Regions from separate parts of the Blautia sp. SF-50 genome, predicted to be linked through region 1. Evidence: predicted binding sites of a transcription regulator. Region 1 holds the regulator's gene; the other holds the start of a gene.

Region 1 (10,109 bases):
TGGTCTCATGCATTCCTGTACCAAAGGCAGTTCCCGGATCAATGTGGAGGATCATCTTGTCCTTATCTTCTGCCTTCACTTCTTCCCAGGACGGTACGATCAGAATATCGTCTACATAGAACTGATGGAAGTACTGTTTCCAGTTATTGATCCAGTCCTTATCCTCTGTCTGGGATTCTGTGATGGTTGCCTCTCCGATATCCACAAAGCTTCTCAGATCCTCCAGTGCAGCCTTCACATCTTTCAGAATTGCCTCGGTATCCGCATCCTCTTCCAGATAGAAGTTCAGATATGCGATCCCGTCATCTGCTGGTCCTTCCGGCATGATATCCACGAACATCTGCGCTTTGTCCTCATCGGTCAGCGGCTGTTTATCCTGGATTTCCACACCTTCAATTCCCACCTCGGCGAGTGTACAGATCACAATATCCTCTGCCTCTGTTTTTGTCTTAAGTGTAAAACGGTTCCATTTCATCTTTTATATCTCCTTATGCTGTATACACATTTACGGATTTTCATTCCAGTCTGTCGCCTGTTTTCTATTGTCCCGAAAACGGGCACTTCTTTTAATATACACGAATACAGAAAAAAAAGAAAGAGGCATTTTGTGCCTCTTTCCTGTTTTCACTTTATTTATTCCTCAAACATTTCCTTAACTTTCTCACGGAAACCTTTTTTCTTCTTTTCGGTTTTTTCGGAAGTCTCGGATGTGCTGTCCTCTGACGGACGGTTTCCACATGCCGCATCAAAAGCTTCCAGAGCTTTCTTTGCTTCCTCATTGAGATTTGTCGGAGTCTGGACTACCAGGGTTACATAGTGGTCACCACGAACGTTCTTGTTACGTAATGACGGAACACCTTTGCCCTTCAGGCGGATTCTTGTATCCGTCTGTGTTCCCGGTTTCACCTCATAGGAAACCTCACCGTCTACCGTATTGATACGCATCTCACCGCCAAGTGCAGCCTGTGCAAATGTGATCGGAGCTGTTGAAAAGATATTCATATCCTGTCTCTGGAAGATCGGATGACGGGCTACATTTACCTCAACCAGCAGATCTCCTCTCGGACCGCCGTTGGTTCCCGGCTCACCTTTTTCACGGATACGGATGCACTGGCCATTGTCGATACCGGCCGGTACAGATACCTGGATCTTCTTTCTGGAAGAGGTATATCCGGTTCCACGGCAGGCGCTGCATTTATCCTTGATCACCTTACCGGTTCCATTACAGTCCGGACAGGTCTGAACATTACGTACCATACCAAACATGGACTGCTGAGTGTAAACGATCTGACCCTGGCCTTTACATTTCGGACATGTGACCGGTGATGTTCCAGGTTTCGCTCCGGTTCCGTGACATGTGGTACACTCATCCTTCAGAACGATCTCCAGCTCTTTCTCGCATCCGAAAACCGCTTCCTCAAAAGTAATGTTCACACGTGCACGAAGGTTGGCACCCTTCATCGGTCCATTGTTGGCCCGTCTGGTTCTGCCTCCGCCGCCGAACAGGTCTCCGAAGATATCTCCGAAGATGTCTCCCATATCCGCACCGTTGAAGTCGAATCCACCAAAGCCGCCGGCACCGCCTCCGCCGCCGTTTTCGAATGCTGCATGACCAAACTGATCATACTGTCTTCTCTTGTCGGCATCACTTAAAACGGAGTAAGCCTCTGTCGCCTCTTTGAATTTCGCTTCAGCCTCTTTATCACCCGGATTTACATCCGGGTGATATTTCTTGGCCAGCTTACGATATGCTTTTTTTAATGTTGCGTCGTCGGCGTTTTTATCCACACCTAAGACTTCATAATAATCTCTTTTATCAGCCATTGTAATTATTTCCTACTTGTCTTAGACTTCCTTGTAATCAGCATCTACAACATCATCGCCGTATCCTGCTTCATTTCCGCCCTGAGCACCAGCGTTTCCGCCCATGTTGCCCATATCCGGTCCAGGACCAGCCTGACCCTGAGCTCCCTGAGTCTGCTCATACATCTTGGAGAACAGTTTCTGAGCGCTCTCCATCATCTTCTCCTGTGCAGCTTTGATATCTGCAACCTGAGAATCAGTAAGCTCCTGAGCATTTGCTGTCTGTGCAAGAAGATCTTTCAGTGCATTGAGGTCAGCCTCAACACTTGCTTTATCGTTTGCGTCAAGCTTGTCGCCAGCTTCCTTCAGAGCATTCTCAACCTGGAATACCATGGAGTCTGCATTGTTTCTTGTGTCGATCGCCTCTTTACGTTTCTTATCCTGAGCCTCGAACTCAGCTGCTTCTTTGACAGCTTTGTCGATATCGGAATCGGACATATTGGAACCAGCTGTGATTGTGATGTGCTGCTCTTTACCTGTTCCAAGGTCTTTAGCGGATACATTAACGATACCGTTGGCATCAATATCAAATGTTACCTCAATCTGCGGAACTCCACGACGTGCTGGCGGGATTCCATCCAGACGGAACTGGCCGAGGGATTTGTTGTCCTTTGCGAACTGACGCTCGCCCTGTACAACGTTGATATCTACAGCTGTCTGGTTATCTGCTGCTGTAGAGAAGATCTGGCTCTTCTTTGTAGGAATTGTAGTATTTCTCTCGATCAGACGAGTTGCGATACCACCCATTGTCTCGATGGACAGTGACAGTGGAGTAACATCCAGAAGAAGGATATCACCGGCACCTGCATCACCTGCAAGTTTACCACCCTGTACGGAAGCACCAAGTGCAACACACTCATCCGGGTTCAGGTTCTTGCTTGGCTCTTTGCCAGTTAACTGTCTTACCTTATCCTGTACAGCCGGGATACGGGAAGAACCACCAACCAGAAGTACCTGGCCAAGCTCGGAAGCTGTGATACCTGCATCAGACAGTGCACGGCGAACCGGCTCTGCAGTCATCTCTACAAGATCATGTGTCAGCTCATCAAATTTAGCTCTTGTAAGGTTCATATCAAAATGCTTCGGTCCCTCAGCTGTAGCTGTGATGAACGGAAGGTTGATGTTTGTTGTTGTTGCGGAAGAAAGCTCTTTCTTAGCTTTCTCAGCTGCCTCTTTCAGTCTCTGAAGAGCCATCTTATCGTTGCTAAGATCTACGCCCTCTGTTCTCTTGAACTCGGAAAGCATGTAATCTGTAACTTTCTTATCAAAGTCATCTCCACCAAGACGGTTGTTACCAGCTGTGGAAAGAACCTCGATAACGCCATCACCAATCTCGATCACAGATACATCAAATGTACCACCGCCAAGGTCGTATACCATGATCTTCTGCTCTTTCTCATTGTCAAGACCATATGCAAGAGCTGCTGCTGTAGGCTCGTTGATGATACGTTTTACATCAAGACCTGCGATCTTACCTGCATCTTTGGTAGCCTGACGCTGAGCATCGTTGAAGTAAGCCGGAACTGTGATAACTGCCTCTGTTACTTTCTCACCAAGATATGCCTCTGCATCCTTTTTCAGTTTCTGAAGGATCATTGCGGAGATCTCCTGTGGAGAATATTTCTTGTCATCGATGGTTACACGGTAATCGGTACCCATCTCTCTTTTGATAGAGGAGATCGTTCTGTCTGCATTTGTAACTGCCTGACGTTTTGCAGGCTCACCTACCAGACGCTCTCCTGTTTTTGTGAATGCTACAACGGATGGTGTTGTTCTTGCGCCTTCTGTATTTGCGATAACTGTCGGCTGTCCACCTTCCATTACGGCTACACAGCTGTTTGTTGTACCTAAGTCAATACCAATAATCTTTCCCATGATTTTTTCCTCCTGTTTTAGTCTGTATCTGTTAAAATAAAGTTTGTTGTCAGTTAGTTCGCAACCTTCACCATACTGTGGCGTACTACGAAATCCTTGTAGGTGTAACCCTTCTGGAATTCTTCCACCACGATGTTCTCTCCAACCTCTTCATCCTCCACATGCATCACTGCATTATGGAAATCCGGGTTGAATTCCTTTCCCACTGCTTCGATCGGCTTCACACCAAGCTCATCCAGTGTTGTGGTAAGCTGCTTGTAGATCATTTTCATTCCATCTGCAAAAGCATCACCTTCCTGTGCCTGTGCAAGACCTCTTTCGAAGTTATCCACAACCGGCAGGATCTTTTCAACGATCTCTTTTGCTCCGATGATGTACATGCTGGATTTTTCTTTTTCCGTTCTTTTACGGAAATTATCAAATTCAGCCATGGTACGCTTCAGGCGATCGGTAAGTTCCTCCACCTTCTGCTCAGATTTATCTTTTTTCTTCTTTCCGAAGAAGGAAGTTTTTGATTTTTCTTCTTTTTTATCCTCTGAGGCAGCTTCTTCGCCTGGAGTATTGTTTTCTTCCTCCGGCAGATCTTCTCCCTCCGGTGTCAGGTTTTCTTCTTCCTGATCTCCGTCAGTTACGGGGATTTCCTTCTCCGCTTCCTGCTCTTCGGATGTTTTCTTTGTTTCCTCCGACACTTTTTTTCTACCGCCTTTCTAAGTTTTCTTCTTTTTCAAAACGTCATCCAGATGATTCTTCAGTTCCTTCAGACTGTCCACTACATTCTCATAATCCATTCGTTTGGGACCGATGATCCCGATGGTTCCGTACATTCCGTCTCCCAGTTCATATCTGGCAGTTACAATGCTACAGTCCTTCATGGTCTGGATCGGCATCTCATCACCGATGTAAACCTGGATTCCTGTATTCTCTCCATCTGACATCTGTTCTTTTACAAGATCGGCAAGTTCATGCTTCTCCTCAAATGCGGAGATCAGCTCCGTTGCCTTCTCTTTATCGGCAAGCTCCGGATACTTGAAGATGTTAGTTGCACCTGAAGTATAGATCTCCATATCTTCCTCTTCCACATGAATGGTGGCTGCCACTGCATCCAGAACCGTTGCCACCACACCGCTGTGGCTGCCTGCCTGTTCCTTCAGTCTGGCGATCATCCCAAGGTTGATATCCTGGATCGGGATCCCATTGAGATTGGTGTTAAGAAGAAGATTCAGTTTCAGGATCGTCTGGTCGTCCATTTCCTCATCCAGATTGATGATCTGGTTCCGGACTGTGTTGTTGTCACTGACAACCACTGCCACAAGCTGAAGCTCGCTCATTCTCGACAGCTGGATGAACTTGATCTTGTTGCCGCTGTACTGTGGAACAGAAACCATGGTGGCATAATTGGTATTGGAGGCAAGAACCTTCGCAACTTTCTTAAGCACCTTATCCATCTTATCTGTCTTCTCAATGATCAGATCCCGTAACTCGGCAACCTCTGCTTCCTTCTCCTTCATCAGCTCATTAACATAAAGTCTGTAGCCTTTATCGGAAGGGATTCTTCCTGCCGAGGTATGAGGCTGGACGATATAGCCCATATCTGTCAGGTCTGACATTTCATTTCGGATCGTTGCGGAACTTACATTGAGATCCGCATACTTGGAAATGGTTCTGGATCCAACCGGTTCTCCGGTCTCCATATAGGTCTTGATGATTGCCTGTAATATTTTTCGTTTGCGCTCATTCAACACCTCTTCCATGAAGCCATCTCCTTTCCTTTTTGTTTTTCCTGACGGATGTTGATTCTTTTTTTATATCTGTTAGCACTCATTTTGGTGGAGTGCTAACATCTACAGTCTTTAAGATATCACCATGTAAAATATTTGTCAATATGTTTTGAAAAAAAGTTCTTATTTTTTCAAAACAAAAAAAGCATCAGTACGATGCTTTTTTGTAATACTGGTCTATGCAGTTCTGTGCCCCGGCAAAAAATTCCGTTTCTGTTTTCTGTCCCAGCACATATTTCTGAAACTCCGTCCCCATGGACGAAACAGCTTCTATGGAATCGGCACACAGTGGTCTTGCCTTCAGCTTATAATCTTTCAGATATTGCCGAATCATTTCAATTCCCTCCAGCTCAAAACTCTTATCCTCGATCACATCCAGTCTTGCCGGACACATTTTTGTCAGCTGTCCGTAATTTTTACTGGCCTCATATCCGGACACATACTGAAGGAACTTCAGAGCTGCTTCTTTATGATCAGAATTTTTATTCAGTACATACTGCCAGGTTGCGATATTGGTCACCTTCTCGTCAAATTCCGGAAATGGTGCCATATGGATCTTATCTTTTCCATATACGCCTGCATTCTGAAAGGTCCTCAACGCACCGGTATACATGAACATACATCCATACTGGCCGTTTATAAATTTTTCATTCAGCTGATCATGCTGGTCGATCAGATTCTCCTCTGATATCATCCCTGTATCCAGCATTCGCTTCATATATCCTGCCGCTTCTCTGGTTTTCGGATCCGTCCAGTCTGTATAATCTCCTCCGAAAAAATTGACATACTCGCTGATACTGTTATATATGTAGGAAATCTCCCATGCATCCCCGTATGCATATTTTCCCGTATTCTGAAGCTTTTTCTGAAGGATCTCAAGATCACTGAGACAGGAGAGTCTGTCCAGACCAGCCTGATCCAGCAATTCCTGGTTCACCCAGAATGCCATGATATCCATTTTGAACGGTACCGAAAAAATATGTCCGTCTGACATGCATATTTCTTTCAGGTATTCCTGCGGAAAATTCGCCGCTGTCTCCTCTGTCATAACCGTATCTTCCAACGGAAGAAGAAATCCCCTATGTTTAAATTCGGATATCATCTCATCATTTACTGTGATCAGATCAACAGAATCATCTCCTGATGTCAGAAGAGTTGCTATTTTGGCCTGGCGGTTGTCCGCATTGGCCGGACATTTTTCAATATGGATCTTTATTCCAAGATCCTTTTCCGCCTGGCTGATAAAAGAATCAAAGCCTTCTGCGCCTGCATCCACATGAAGGATCGTCAGTTCCTGTCTGTTCTCCGGCACAATATCAGATACAGCCTCCTTCTTCTGGACTCCACATCCTGTCACTGCCAGAGCCAGGGCAAATACCCCGCAAAATACCTGTTTTTTCAATCTCTACCACCCTTTTTATCTGGGCCATCTATCCTCTTTTGACATCAACGGCTGGAACGGTGCATGAGGAAGTGTCTGATACCAGTACGCTACACTTGCTACATCATCCTGTCGTTCAAACAGGCCACGGTATCCGACGCCTATCTGCTGGATCGTAACGCGAAGATCCTCTTCAAAGCAGATCGGATCCTGTAAGTGCCATCTGTAAAAGCCTCGCATTGGCGGGCAGTCATCATTGTGATAAAAATTGTGGATCAGTTCGTCATGAGCAGAATAATACGGATATCCCAGATACGGTGTGTTATAATTCTGTTCCACGGTTTTTCCATCCACCTGTTTGGCAAAGCTCCAGGAACCTCCAAAGTAATCTTCCGTTCCTGTTCCGCAGATGGTCGGATACTCCTCATCTCCGTCAATATAAAACTTCATTTCTCCCTCGCCCCACCAGTAACGTTCCAGTGTGGTAAGTGCCATGTAGGTTCCTATATAATGGCCTTTTCCTTTTACTCCATCCAAAATTGTATAATCTTTTGTTTTTTCTGTCAACCGTTCCCTTCTCCACTGCGCATGGAAATAAGCAATATCGTCCGGAAGCTCATCATAGAGACAGTAATCTACCTGATAAAAGAAAGCCGGGATTTTATTTGCATGCTGGTTTTCCAGTGTGATCTTTGCTTTCTTCTTAAACGGCATCGGGAAATAGCAGTTAAAGCCCCTGTTTGGAACAACAGCCACCGGAACAGAATTTACAAAACATTCTCTTCCGAATCCGCAGCAGAAGAAATCACCCAGAGGACTTTCCACGGAAGGAGTTTCCTCGTCATCCCAGTACATACGGATCACAAGATCCCTCAGTACAAAGCAATCTGCCTCTGTAGTCTTGTTGTCGACGGTGATCCAAATATGATTGATCTGTCCCGGTCCTTCCATTTCTGCCAGAGTTACCACAGCTCCCGGCTCAATATCCTTAAGACACGGGCTTCCTTTTCTGGACGGTCCGAGATGACTTGCAGCCATACCGCCTCTGCCTTTTTCTCCATGAGGATTTTCTGCATTAATCGCACGGCTTTTTCCATGCTTTGCAAGTGCGATCCCTCCCAGTCCGCCTGTAAATGCCTGATACATATCTGTTTTCTCCTCTCTTTTGGAAATTAAAAATATTTACGCTTTTACTCCACCTGCCATGATACCATCCATGATCTGTTTCTCAAAAACAGCTACAAAGATAATGATCGGAAGAAGGATGATCCATCCCATGGCGCTGACAAGATCCCACGGAACTCCATACATGTTGTCACGTAACGGAAGCTGTACGATGGAAACAGAAAGTACCTGAATACCATTTGAATAAAACAACGGTGTGAAAAAGTTATTCAGACAGGTAATAAAGTTGATAATGCAAACCGTAGCGATTGCCGGCTTCATCAGCGGCAGAACGATCGTAAACAGTCTCTGTGAAAAAGATGCGCCGTCAATAGCAGCTGCCTCCTCCAGTGAGATCGGGATCTCACCGACAAAGTTTCTGAGGATCAGAACCGTAAACGGTATAACGGTACTGATATAAAGAAGGATAAGTCCCGGATATGTATCATACAGCTTTACCTTCTGCATAAACTCATACAGCGGGCGGGCTGTGACAACCTCAGGGATCAGCATGGTAGCCAGAACAAACGCAAATGCAACAGAAACTCCCTTTGAGTTAAATCTTGAGAAGCCATAGGCAGCCATTGCACACAGCACGGTACTGATCACAAGTGTAATGCCTACGATCAGAACTGTATTTCCGATCTTTGAAAGCAGTCCTACATTCTGTATCAGAAATTTATAGCTTTCCAGTGTGGGATGATCCGGAAGATAATCGATCGGTGTTTTAAACAGTTCTCCTGACGGTGTGATCGAAGAAATAAAGATCCAGTAAACCGGGAACAGGATCAGAAAAGCCACAACTGCAAACAGAACCCATCTTCCAACGGCTACCACTCCATGATAAACATTATATTTTCCTGTATTCTTCACGATAATTCCCCCTAACTGTCAAACTTATTCATAACACGTATATTCAGCCAGCTGAAGATCGCCATTACAACAAACAGCAGCATAGCCAGCGCCGAAGCATATCCTACGTTTAGATTTGTAAATGCTTCTGTTGTGATTCTGTATGCGATCAGCGCAGTATCCTCTCCAGGGCCTCCAGATGTCATGGAATAAACCAGATCGAAGGTTGTCAGTCTCCAGAGTGTGAACGGAATACATAAAGTCAGGACATTTTTTGCGATCAGCGGAAGTGTGATCCGGAAAAAGCTCTGGATCCCGTTTGCACCGTCTACCTTTGCTGCCTCATAGATATCGCCGGAAATAAACTGAAGTCCGGAAAGTACAAGAATTGCAAAGAACGGAAGGTCCTTCCACAGGTCCATTGCAATTACCGCTGCTCTTGCAGTACCTGTATTGATCAGCCAGCTGTTCTGGTAACCCGGTACAAACCAGCGGATAAAATCATTGATCAGACCATAATCATTGTTAAATGCCCATTTTGCAGCCATACCGGCTACTACTGCAGGCATAGCCCACGGGATCAGCACGATGGTCCTCAGAAAACGGCGGCCTTTGAATTTCATATTCAGGATCAGTGCCAGGATAACTCCGAGGATCACATGAAAGATCATGGAAGCAACCACAAATATTGCCGTAAAGCTGATCGATGTGAGCACTTTAGGATCAGAAAATACCTTCAGGTAATTCTTGAAGCCTATAAATTCATTGATACCTGCAAGGATACTGATATTAAAGAAGCTGTTTTTCACAGTCATCAGAATGGGATATACTGTTGTAAAACCTCGAATCAGTACAACCGGCAGGATCAAAAGCCATGGTATCCACTTCATATTTTTTTTGCTTATTGTCATGGAACTTTCCTCCCTGTTCATCAAGCAATGTAAAGCAGACTTTTACCTCTGCTTTACATTGCTGTTTTTTTATATCTTTTACTTATACATATCTACCACATCCTGAGCCTTCTTGCAGAACTCATCAACTGTAATCTCGTCTTTCATACAGGACTGGAAGATTGTTCCCATATCGCTGATAAATTCCATTGTCTGTGCCACCATCGGACGTCCCTGTACATTGCATTCATTTGCATATCTGCTGTACATTTCTTTTGCCGGGTCAGAATCCGGAACTACCTTCTC
Region 2 (5,660 bases), on a different contig from region 1:
CTGGAAGGTGGTGTCGAAATTTGGAGATGGGTTTTTGTGGTGTTGTGGTGGGATGTGTGGTATGATTTGTATATCTTATAAGATCTATCCATTTATTTGGTTTCTTTTTGCTTCAATGTCTGAAGCGTTTTTTCAAAAATATTTATAAAAACTGTATACAGGGTTTCTGAAGTGTTTGGTTGATGGTATAATTGTATATACCAGAAGGAGTATTGTTTGAGAGATAATACGATTTTTGATGATGTTTTTCGTACTATGATGGAGAAAATGACGTTTCTGGTCGTGCCTTTGATCAATGATGTTTTTCATACATCATACCCGGCTGATGTGGAGATTGTGCAGCTGCGTAATGAGTATCAGCGGGTGGATGGTGAGATTATTACGGATTCGCGGCTGTTGATCGGAAACAGGATTTATCATATAGAATGTCAGAGTACGGATGACACGACAATGGCTGTACGGATGATAGAGTATGATTTTGCAACTGCTGTTGAGTTTGCCAGAAAGCAGGGACGGAGGTATCGGATGGAGTTTCCACGTTCTTGTGTGTTGTATCTGAGGAATAGTAGGAATACGCCGGATTTTCTGGAAGTGGATGTGGTTTTTCCGGATGGGGGATGTCATTTGTACAGAGTGCCTGCCATTAAAGTAGAGAATTATACAAAAGATAAGATATTTGAAAAGAGTCTTCTTATGCTGCTTCCTTTTTATATCATGCGATATGAAAAAAGAGGGCATGAGATGAGTGAGAATCCACAACTTTTTCAGGAATTACTGAATGAATATGAAGTGATCCGGAGTAAACTGGAGGTAGAGATCACTGAATCTGGAAGGTCTGAACTGTTCAGTGATCTGATTGGACTGATAACTCGGATATCTGATCATATTTTCAGAAATGAGGAGAAAGTCCGGAAAGGAATAGGTGAGATTATGGGTGGACATGTTCTGGAACTGGAATCTGAGAAAAGGGCAAGACTGATGGCGGAAGCTAAGGAACAGGCTGAAGCACTGGGGCGAGAACAGGGAATGGCTCAGGGAATGGCTCAGGGAATGGCCCAGGGAATGGCTCAGGGAATAGCTCAGGGAATGGCCCAGGGGGAAGAACGACTTAGTGTTCTGATCAACAGGCTTATACTTGATAATCGTGGTAATGAGATTCAGAAGGTTGTTACAGATAAAGAAATGCGTGAAGCCATGTACAGAGAATATCAATTATAATAAGAAAAGATAAAGAGAATCCCCCACTGGTTTTGCTATCCATGGGGGATTCGTTGATTGATCTGAATCTTATAATACAGAATATCCGTAACTGCTGACAATAGCATCGATCTTCTGGCGTTTTTTGCACAGTGGGCAGTTGTCAGAGCGGTAGGAGCGATAGTCCGGGATGTCTCTGGCCTGAAAGATAGAGTGGACAGGGAGTGTGGCTACACTGTCTACACTGCTGTAGATGGCTGCCACGCCGCGGATCTTACCGCCATAGTACAGAACGCTTTCGATAGCTCGGTTCAATGTGGATCCGGTGGTGATGGAACCATTTAGGATGAGGATGTTTTTTCCATTGATCATTGGTTCATAGTTGTCGCGGAAGATCATCTGCCCGGTGCTATTGAACTCAGGGGTGATGACGTAGATGGTCTGGTGTGCGTTCATGGAAAGGACGCCGGCTTTGGTCAGTTCTTCGGCGAGATAAGCACCGATCACTTCAAGTCCGTCCATGCAGACGATGGTGTCTACCGGAATGGATGCTTCGTAATTTGCTGCGAGAGCGGATGCAATACGCTGTGCTTCAGCGCATCTGGATTTCATAGTAGTGAGATCCAGGTAGTGTGTGATATGGGACTGGGATGTTACGAAGTGTCCCGGAATCATTTTAAGCTGTATGCGGTTGTCATTGCGTGCATAAATTTTTATGATGTTGTCCTGATCCATAATAAAAACCTCCTGTCGTGATCGTGTTTTACGTGGTTGTTCAGGAGAATTATCCTGAAGGATTACGAAACAGATTTATTTAACCGAATGCGGATTGCAAATATCCGATTAGCTGTGCATATTATACCATTAATTTCAAAAAAATGAAATAATATAATGCAAAATATATAAAAAATATTCAAAAAATCAAGCGTATTTGTTAAAAAATATCCAATATCATGAAAACTTTGACAATAGGATCATTACTATAGAGTGAAAGTACTTGTGAGTACGTAGTAAATTGGAAAGAGAGTGTCATATGTATTATTGCGTATAAAAAAGAGGAGGAGAATCCTTATGGATTCTCCCCCTGTGAGAGTGAGTCGATGTCAGCCTTCAATAGATACATATTTATCAGCTTCAATCTCTTCAGCTGCTTTTTTCGGAATAGAAAGTCTCAGAACACCGTTCTCAAATTTTGCATGGACATCTTCGTTTTTTACACCATTACCAACATAGAAGCTTCTGCTTGTGCTGCCGGCATAACGTTCACGGCGGATATAATTGCCTTTCTTGTCTTCCTCGTCTTTGTCAAGACCCTTGGCAGCGGAGATGGTAAGATAACCATCCTTCAGCTGTACCTGTACTTCATCTTTCTTAAATCCTGGAAGATCTACATCCAGCTCATAGCCTTTATCTGTTTCACGTACATCAGTTTTCATGATATTTTTTGCATGTTTGCCATAAAGAGGGTTCTTTCCGCTAAAGAAATTATCTCTGAATCCAAAATCATCCATCCAGTCATCAAATAAGTTTTCTCCAAATACACTCGGGAACATCATAAGTCATTTCTCCTTTCAAATTGAAAAGCCGTTCCGGTGGATCAAGAAATCCAACTGTTGCCGGTATATAGTTACCACTTCGGGTTATTCCGCAGTGGTGATCGTTTGGTTTTATTCTGAACATCTGGAAGTTCTTTTTTATCTTCTCCTTTGTTCTATATGTAATATAACACCTGTTGTTAGCAAAGTCAATAGGTGAGTGCTAAAAAAATGTGAAGAATTTGTGTTCCGTAAAATGAAAAACTAATTTCCAGTTTTAGCCCTTTATGTTCTTATATTAAAAAGCGAATCGGACAAGGACTGAAAAGCTTATGCAGATTGAACATTCTGCAATGTTATAATAACTTTAAAGCATAGAAAAAACCAAAAAAATCAATATAATAAGGCATATAGACAAAATGTATTAAAAAAATTTTTCGTACATTCTTCTGAGTTGAACAGACGATAGAAAGACAGTGTTCATGAGTATGCAGGTAAAGCAAAATGTAAATGAAAAAGTACAGGAGGAGAGAATAATGCAGAAAAAATATGCAGATTTTAAGCTTGGGGTACCGGATTATGTAACAGTGGAAACAGAAGAGGAGAGACTTGTGTGCCAGGGAGGGCAGACGACAGTAGCTGCCGGTGCAACTACTGTGGAATTTCAGGACGCAGGTGAACATGAGGATATATTTGTCACATCCGAGGATGCAGTGAGATGTGTGAAGCTGAGATGGAACTATAAGATCCCGAAATCAGCCAGATTTCTGGGAGATGCCTGGGAACGTACCTATGGTGATGCGGAATGGCATGGAATGAGCGGAAACCGTTATCTGCCATGGTATTTTCTGGCGAAGCTTTCTGAGAAGGTTCTCTGCTTTGGCGTAAAGGTCCGTCCTTCTGCTATGTGCTGCTGGCAGGTGGATACCAAAGGAATTACTTTGTTTCTGGATGTTCGCTGCGGAAATACAGGAGTACAGCTGAAAGGAAGAAAGCTGTGTGCCGCACAGATCGTCTGCATGGAAGCAGAAGGAGCAGATACTTTTGAAACTGCACAGAAATTCTGTGAAAAAATGTGTACAGATCCGATCTTCCCAGAGTTTCCGGTATATGGAAGCAATAACTGGTACTATGCTTACGGTGACAGCTCCGAAGAGGAGATCTTAAGTGATACCGATTATATCCTGAAACTGACCGAAGGTGTAAAAAATCCTCCGTTCATGGTCATTGATGATTGCTGGCAGGAGCATCACCGCCTGGATGAATACAACGGTGGACCCTGGACAAAAGGCAATGCCAGATTTCCGGATATGAAAGGTCTTGCAGACAAGCTGGAGAAAAAAGGTGTCCGCCCGGGTATCTGGGTCCGTCTGCTTCTTAATGAAGATGAGAATATCCCGAATGAGTGGAGGATTTCCTATAATGACTGTCTCGATCCGTCCCACCCGGATGCACTGGAATATATCCGTAAAGATATCGAGAGGATCTGTGATTGGGGATACACGCTGATCAAGCATGATTTTTCTACCTTTGATCTCTTTGGGAAGTGGGGATTTGAGGCGAATTTAAGAGACAATTCCATGGAGAAATGGCATTTTTATGATCAGACCAAAACCAGCGCAGAAATCGTAAAAATGCTTTATCAGGAGATTTATGATGCTTCCCGGAGCAACAACGCAGTGATCATCGGCTGCAATACCATCGGACATCTCGGCGCAGGCCTGATGCATCTGAATCGGACCGGTGACGATACCAGCGGACGTATCTGGGAGCGTACCAGACGAATGGGCGTAAATACGCTGGCATTCCGTCTTCCGCAGCACAATACGTTTTACCATATTGATGCAGACTGTGTCGGTATTTTCGGAATGATCCCATGGGAGAAAAATCGTCAGTGGGCAGACGTTCTTGCAAAGAGCGGTACACCACTGTTTGTATCCGCAAAACCTGGAGTTTTGAATCCGGAGGAATTTGAGGAGCTGCATCAGATCATGCTGCGTGCATCAGAACAGGAAGAGCATTTTGTTCCGCTTGACTGGGAAGAAATCGACTGCCCGGAGGTATGGGGAGAAAACGGCGAAACTATCACTTATGACTGGTTTGACAACGAAGGTCCGACCATGGATGCTACGGTGGAGTACTATAATGCCAAGGTAGTTGTTCCGTAAATCAGGAAAAGTGGTTCAGCAATCCAGAAGATCCTCGGCATGATGATATTTTTCCCGGTATTCCCGTGGCGTCATGCCGGTTTCTTTTTTGAAGGCACGGGAAAAGGCAAATGGATTTTGATATCCGCAGGAGAACGCCACGCTGGAGACAGGGATATCCGTGATGGTCAGAAGCTCCCGGGCGTTGATGATCTTGGCTGAAGTCAGGAATGCTTGGGGTGTGGTTCCAAGATGTTTTTTAAAAAGTCCGTAAAGGTGGCTGCGGCTGATATGGAGATAGTCAGCAACATCTGTCACAGTGATATTCTGTAGCGGACTTTTTTTGATGTAATCAACAGCCTGTGTGATGTAAAAATTATCGTTGGATTCCATGGTGGTGTAGGAAGCATGAAATTCTTCCTCCAGCAGGGCAATGATCCGGTAAAGACCGCTCTGGATATAGGCATCACCGGAAGGCGTCAGTTGTGGATGAGCCATCATTTCAAGAATAGTTTCCTGATATGGAAGAACCGAATTCAGCTGCTGGACCGGAGTTTCCCCGGTAAGATGGCAGTGTTCGCAAAGCGTTGGAGCGTTTTCCCCGTTGAAACAGATCCAGATATAAGTCCAGGGATCAGAAGGTTCCGCTTTGTAGAGAGAGCTGGTCACAGGAGGAATGAAAAAGCACTGTCCGGCTTTCAAGGTATATTTCCGGTTGTTCATATAGAAATATCCCTGTCCGCTCAGCACAAAATGGATGGTGTAATATCGCCGGACACCA

Evidence for each region. The regulator HrcA, encoded in region 1, represses chaperone genes, less so after heat shock. The targets are predictions, from matches to a motif close to TGTTAGCACTCNNNNNNNNNGAGTGCTAACA.
Region 2: a site for HrcA is predicted at 2,931-2,961, ahead of BLP57_RS17350 (Hsp20/alpha crystallin family protein). Genes of this name have one in related genera too.

Annotation. Positions count from the first base shown of each region.
Region 1 is NZ_FMUW01000013.1:5,100-15,208, reverse strand. Features, by position in the region: gene prmA (50S ribosomal protein L11 methyltransferase) at 1-475, opposite strand, end outside; gene dnaJ (molecular chaperone DnaJ) at 634-1,824, opposite strand; gene dnaK (molecular chaperone DnaK) at 1,846-3,738, opposite strand; gene grpE (nucleotide exchange factor GrpE) at 3,792-4,427, opposite strand; gene hrcA (heat-inducible transcriptional repressor HrcA) at 4,446-5,489, opposite strand; gene BLP57_RS09555 (ABC transporter substrate-binding protein) at 5,665-6,918, opposite strand; gene BLP57_RS09550 (glycoside hydrolase family 172 protein) at 6,934-8,043, opposite strand; gene BLP57_RS09545 (carbohydrate ABC transporter permease) at 8,080-8,934, opposite strand; gene BLP57_RS09540 (carbohydrate ABC transporter permease) at 8,946-9,824, opposite strand; gene BLP57_RS09535 (ABC transporter substrate-binding protein) at 9,903-10,109, opposite strand, start outside.
Region 2 is NZ_FMUW01000063.1:569-6,228, reverse strand. Features, by position in the region: gene BLP57_RS17940 (hypothetical protein) at 217-1,218, shown strand; gene BLP57_RS17355 (orotate phosphoribosyltransferase) at 1,288-1,932, opposite strand; gene BLP57_RS17350 (Hsp20/alpha crystallin family protein) at 2,301-2,753, opposite strand; gene BLP57_RS17345 (glycoside hydrolase family 36 protein) at 3,269-4,900, shown strand; gene BLP57_RS17340 (AraC family transcriptional regulator) at 4,916-5,660, opposite strand, start outside.